Regions from separate parts of the Enterococcus sp. JNUCC 77 genome, predicted to be linked through region 2. Evidence: riboswitches for the same ligand, from Rfam matches in the RefSeq annotation. Region 2 holds a riboswitch; the other holds the start of a gene.

Region 1 (3,425 bases), on a different contig from region 2:
TTTTCACATAAAAGATTTCCACGTTTTTCTTGGAATTAAGTAAAAATATTCTAATTTTTACCGATTATCCCAACTTTTTTGTTGAATTTATTGGAAATACTTGTTAATTTATTAATGAGGTGAGTCAAATGAAGGCATCAGAAATTGCACAGCGAAGAAAAGATATCACCGCTTTGCTCTATAAAGAAAATAACTTGAAAGTCGCTACTTTGGTTAGCTTGTTTGATGTATCAGACGAAACGATTCGTAAGGACCTAGCCTATTTAGCTAGTGAAGGAATTTTAGAAAAAAAACACGGACGCGCCATCTTAATCAAAGAGAAACCTTTGGAGCCAGTCTTCCATCGTCGACCAAAAAATTTAGCCAAAAAAGAAACCATCATCACAAAAGCGTTGGAGCTCTTGCAATCAGAAGATTTAATTATTGGTCTTGATCAGGGCAGTACCGTAGCACTTCTTGCCAACAAAATCGCTCAGCTATCGTCACGACAAATTTTTACAGGTTCGTTAGCTGCCATTTTAGAGCTGGCCAACGCCCATCACCTACTTTATTCTTTTGGCGGACAATACAATGCCGAAGATATGACTTTTCGAAACGATACGGGAAAAGAAATGTACCCCGATATCCAATTTGACGTTTGCTTCTTTGGTTCCAGTGGGGTTAAAAATCGAAATGGTTTTTGTACTTCTTCCCTAGCAGACGCTGAAGCCAAAAGATTAATGCTGAAAAAATCATCAAAAAAAATCGTCCTAATCGACGATTCAAAATTCCAAACCACTTCTCTTGTACAAGTCGCTTCTTGGTCAGAGGTTGATGTCGTTATCTCAAATCAAGGCTTATCACCTGAAATTGCTAATAATATTCGACACCAGACTCGCTTGATTTTGGTTCCATGATTTTTAAGGATGGTGAATCCATAAAAAAATAGTCAATTTAGCAATTTTCAGCTTTTATATCTAAAAAATTTAAGGGGAATTTTTTTATAAATGATAGATAACAAGAAACAGTAGCTTTTACTTGTCTCTCGAATATTCGTTAATCAGCATCCGGTAAGAACTAAACAACAGAATGTTCAGTTTTTCTCATAAATTTAATTGACAACAAAATATCTCTATGCTAAAAATAAATGAACAATTAAATAAGGGAATGAATGTCTCCCTTGGTTAATCCAAAACTGCCTAATAGCTGATGACTTCTGCAAATGTTTATTTGTGGAAGCCATCAGTTTTTTTGTTCAGAAAGGAAGGTTAAATGAAAATTAATAGATTAAAAAATCCGCATTTCAAAAAAAGGTTAATTTTTTATTTTTTAGTCATTGTAGTTGCTTTAACAATGGGTGTCGTATCTCACTATCTATTATTCGGTTTAAATTTTGTTTCAAATTATAGAAGTCACCATGATGTCCTCTTGCTATTTCTGCCAGTAATTGGCGTGCTGACTGCTTTCGTTTATGAAAACTATGGAAAAGGATCCCAAAAAGGTAATAATTTGATTATCGAAAGTACTCAAAATGAAATTGATGTCCCTTTTAGAATGGGTATCTTTACTTTTTTATTTACTTTACTTACCCATCTTTTTGGTGGTTCCGCAGGTCGAGAGGGTTCAGCCGTCCAAATTGGTGGTGTTCTTTCTAACAAAGCAAGTCAACTATTTCGGCTTGAAAAAAATCAACATAAACAATTGATTCATGCAGGAGTAAGCGCGGGGTTTTCATCCATTTTTGGAACCCCTCTGGCAGGAGCTTTCTTTGGTATGGAAATGGTTTACATTGGAAAAATAGAACGTTCCTCCTTGATTTCTTGCTTTTTAGCTTCTTATATAGCTAACTATACTTCATTGAAATTCGGAACTAGTCATGAGCTGCATAGAATTGTTGACCTGCCACAAATGAGTTGGAAACTTTTATTTATCGTTTTCATCGCATCAATTTTATTTGGCATTTTTGGGCGTTTATTTGCTTTATGGACCCATACATTAAAACGAATTTATAAAGAAAAAATTGTTAATTACTTACTTAGGGCGTTAATTAGTGCTTCCATATTCGTTATTTTAATCTTACTTTTTTCTGGTCAGCAATATGAGGGCTTAAGCCTAAATTTAATCAATCATGCTTTTAGAGGTAATTCCTCATGGCTAGATCCAATATTAAAACTTTTTTATACTGGTTTAACTTTGGGAGCAGGATTTCAAGGTGGCGAAGTAACTCCTCTTTTTGACATAGGTGCTTCTCTTGGCAGTGTCATAGGTAATTTAACAAATATCTCGCCATCTTTTCTAGCAGCATTGGGGTTAATTTCTGTCTTTGGTTGTGCAGCAAATGTACCAATTACGACTATCATGTTAGGTATTGATTTGTTTGGTGTTGAAGCTCTGCCTTATTATGCAATGGCCTCATTTATCAGTTATCTTGTTTCTGGTCACCAAGGAATATATCCTGCTCAAACTATTGTACAAGCGAAATCATTTTATTTAAAACATCACGAAGGCTATCGAATAAGTGATTTAACTAGCAGAAAGGAAAATAAATAATGAACAATCATATACATCTAGCAAAAGGTTGGCGTTCAAAACATTATGAAATTCCCTTTGAAACGACTGGTAAAAAAACGATTATCATAAAAGTTGATGAAGGGAGTGTTCGACTAGGGCACCACATATTTGATATACAAAATGGGGCTTGGTTAGGGCATCCAGCAGATAAAAAAAAATATTACATTTTAGAAGAAGGAAAAGAATACGTTTTAAATTTTCACATTCATCAGCAACACAATCGATTGGACCGACTTTTCTTAACCAATGAACTTTTTTTTAAACCTTCAAAAATTAGTTTTAAAAAGATAAATAATCATTCAAAGAAAGGAGAAGAGGATGTTAATTAGTATTGCTATAGTAATTTTATTAGGGTTAATACTTGGTAGTTTTGCCAAAAAAGTGCATTTACCACCATTAGTTGGTTTTCTTTGTACAGGAATCCTTTTAGGTCCTTTTGCTTTAGACTTGCTTAGCTCGGATCTTTTATCCATCTCTACTGATTTAAGAGAAATTGCTTTAATTATTATTTTGACTCGAGCTGGACTTTCCCTTGATTTAAAAGATTTAATAAAAGTCGGACGACCAGCCATTTTAATGTGTTTTCTTCCTGCTTTGATAGAAATTATCGGCACAGTTATATTAGCACCTTTGTTTTTAAATTTTTCGATAGCAGAATCATTGCTATTAGGTAGTATCATTGCCGCAGTTTCTCCAGCAGTTATCGTGCCTAGAATGTTAAAATTAATGGAAGAAGGCTTAGGAAAAAATAAAAAAATCCCACAAATACTGTTAGCTGGTTCATCTGTTGACGATGTATTTGTATTAGTTCTATTTGCTTCTTTTTTAGGTATAAATCAAGGTGATAAATTTACAGTTAGTCTGTTAGGACAAAT
Region 2 (3,425 bases):
ATTTTCTTTAAAATTTCGCGTTATATGGGCTAAAAAAGAAATAATTCGTTCATAAATACCAAAAACTGCCGCCAATGCCCCGCCACTGATTCCCGGTAAAATAAAACCTGAACCGATAAACATCCCTTTAACAAAACGTAATATCCAACTACCTACATTTTTTTCAGACCGTGCCTGCTTTTCCATTTAATAAAAATCTCCTTCTCTCTTCGTCATCTAAAATAGTTTAACGATAAAGAAAGGAGGAGACAAGTTATTTTTTAGTTGGTTTAATTTTTTTATAAAATTCTATAAGCTTTCTTTAGGAAAATGAGCTAGTATAGCTTGTCCTTCAAGTTCTTCTTCTATCCGTAAGAATTGATTGTATTTTTCTACGCGTTCACTACGCGCCATTGAACCCGTTTTGATTTGGCCAGCACTCAAAGCCACAGCAAAATCAGCAATAAATGTATCTCCTGTTTCGCCAGAACGATGAGAAATCATAGTAGTATAGCCATTTTCCCGTGCCATCCGAATCGTTTCGATTGATTCAGATACTGTTCCAATTTGGTTTAATTTAATTAAAATAGAATTGGCAATACCATTTTTAATTCCGTCTGCAAAAATCTTCGGATTGGTGACAAATATGTCATCGCCTACTAATTGAATTTTATCTTTCATTGCCTCCGTCATTAATTTAAAACCGTCCCAGTCATGTTCAGAAAAACCATCTTCTATTGAAATAATAATCGGGTATTTTGCAACTAGATTTTGGTAATAAGTCAACATTTCAGCAGAAGATAATTCTTTGCCTTCGAATTTGTATTTTTTGCTAGCATCATCGTAAAATTCACTGGATGCTGGATCAATCGCTATGGCAATTTCTTCAATTGGTGTATAGCCAGCCGTTTCAATTGCTTTAATCAATGTTTCAATGGCTACTTCAGTTGAGGGTAATTTAGGAGCAAAGCCACCTTCATCACCAACCGCTGTTTCATAACCATTATTAGCTAAAATAGCTTTCAAAGTATGATAAATATTAGCAATTTTTTCCACACCATCGCGAAAGCTTTCACGTTTTACTGGCGTAATTAGAAATTCTTGCACATCAATTCCTGAATCTGCGTGAACCCCACCATTAATTACGTTAAAAAAAGGTTGTGGTAGTTCTAAATCTACTCCACCTAAATAACGATATAGAGGAATATTTTTGCTCGCTGCTGCAGCTCTAGCTACTGCCATTGATACACCTAAAATCGCATTAGCACCTAAACGACTTTTGTTATCCGTTCCATCCAGATCAATCATAATTTGATCAATTACAGCTTGATCAAAAGGTCTTTTACCGATCAAAGCATTTTTAATTTCTGTATTTACATTGTCTACGGCTTTTAACACACCTTTACCTTGCAAGCGACTACCGCCATCTCTTAATTCAACTGCTTCACGGTCCCCAGTTGAGGCACCGCTAGGAACTTCAGCACGACCTAACGTCCCATCTGTTAATATAATATCGACTTCGACAGTTGGATTTCCTCTTGAATCAAAAATTTCCCGAGCTTTTACATTTTCAATAACTGTTGACATGATAATTCCTCCTTATTTTTGCAAACAAAAAAACACCTATCGAAAGGTAAATTTTTTTGTAAGCAGGCAAAAAAATTTAACTTGCAATAGGTGTCATCAGCTTTGCAGCGGTTATAGGGGAACACCATCCCTTTGATTAAATAAGAATATACACTTATTTCAAAAAACAATCAAATAATAACTATTTTAAATTTTTGTAGGCACGATTCAGGAATTCTTGCCGTTCCTCTGAAGAAATCGTACCAATTAAATCCAAATGATGCCAAGCTACTTTTTTCACACCCACATCCTTTAGCGTAGTAATCAGCTGGTGACGATAACTATCATTGCAACGTTCTTTCAGACTTTCAGTCGATTGTTCTGATGTTGAAAATACAACTGCTGAATCAATCTTCAATAGCGGCTGAATTCCATTTCCTTCATCATAAAAAGCAAATTGATTTAGCAAAATCTTATCTAAAAAACCTTTCAAACTTGCTGGTGTAGCATACCACCAAACAGGAAAAATAATTATTAACTGCTGTGTATCTTTCAATATTTCCATGTATTTTTCAATCAATGGATCTAATACTTTTCCTGCTTGATAAACAGCCAACTCATTTTCTGTCATAACAGGATTAAACCGATCAGCATTTAGGTCAATTACTTGATAATCTTTTTTATCAGTGATTAAATGGCTGATTAAATTTTCTTTGATTTGGTGATTAAAACTTTTTTGATAAGGATGATCAATTAAGATTGTGGTTGTCATCATGACGCCTCCTACATAATGGAAATATTTTTATAAAAGTCTGTTCCAAATTTAAAATTTTTTTCATTTACATAATACTAATTTTACAAAAAAAGAGTGTTAAACTTTATTTCAGTTTAACACTCTTAAATACAATATTGAATGATTCGTTGCTTATTTGCTTAAACGTTCTACGTCGCGGGCAATCATTACTTCTTCATCAGTCGGAATCACGTAAACTTTTACACGAGAGTCAGCTGTTGAGATTTCTGCTTCTTTACCATGGATTTTTTTGTTTAATTCTTTGTCGATTTCAACACCAAACCAAGACATATTTGCTGTAACCATGTCGCGAACTAAGTCAGCATTTTCACCAACGCCAGCAGTAAAGACGATTGCATCTACACCATCCATTACTGAAATATATTGCGCAATATATTTACGAATCCGATCAGTATAAATTTCCATTGCTAAAATGGCATCTTCATTTCCTTCAGCGTATGCATCTTCGATATCACGCATATCACTTGATAAACCAGTAATTCCTAAAACACCAGATTTTTTATTTAAGATATCGATCATTTCGTTAATGTTAGCAATGCCTTCTTTTTCCATAATGTATGGTAATAGAGAAGCATCCACATCACCAGAACGAGTTCCCATTGTTAAACCTGCAAGTGGCGTGAAGCCCATTGAAGTGTCGACAGATTTTCCACCTAAAACAGCAGCGATTGAACCACCATTTCCGATATGTGCTGTGATAATTTTAGTTTCTGCCAAAGGTTTGCCTAATAATTCTGCCGCTCTTTCGGACACATAACGATGGCTTGTTCCGTGGAAACCATATTTACGAGCAGCGTATTTTTCATAATATTCTTTTGGCAAGCTGTACATATAATTTACTTTAGGCATTGTTGCGTGGAATGATGTATCAAACACAGCCACACTTGTAATGTTTGGTAAAATATTTCTGAAAGCTTTGATTCCCATTGCATTGGCTGGGTTGTGTAATGGAGCAAATTCACTTAATTCTTCGATTTTTGCTAAGACATCGTCGTCAATTACGACTGAATCTTTAAAGTATTCTCCACCTGCTACGACACGGTGGCCAACGCCAGTAATTTCATCA

The links. A riboswitch is a leader RNA that binds a small molecule or an ion and turns the genes downstream of it on or off. The one in region 2 is predicted to bind fluoride.
Region 1: it holds a riboswitch for fluoride, as region 2 does, so the genes downstream of both, ACVWNY_RS15460 (chloride channel protein) here and eno (phosphopyruvate hydratase) in region 2, are expected to answer to the same signal.

Annotation. Positions count from the first base shown of each region.
Region 1 covers NZ_JBTHIG010000002.1:516,333-519,757, reverse strand. The annotation lists gene ACVWNY_RS15465 (DeoR/GlpR family DNA-binding transcription regulator) at 129-896, shown strand; fluoride riboswitch at 1,134-1,205, shown strand; gene ACVWNY_RS15460 (chloride channel protein) at 1,252-2,529, shown strand; gene ACVWNY_RS15455 (hypothetical protein) at 2,529-2,879, shown strand; gene ACVWNY_RS15450 (cation:proton antiporter) at 2,869-3,425, shown strand, end outside.
Region 2 covers NZ_JBTHIG010000001.1:1,886,859-1,890,283, forward strand. The annotation lists gene ACVWNY_RS09220 (DUF368 domain-containing protein) at 1-186, opposite strand, end outside; gene eno (phosphopyruvate hydratase) at 289-1,566, opposite strand; fluoride riboswitch at 1,647-1,707, opposite strand; gene ACVWNY_RS09230 (NAD(P)H-dependent oxidoreductase) at 1,748-2,317, opposite strand; gene ACVWNY_RS09235 (acetate kinase) at 2,471-3,425, opposite strand, start outside.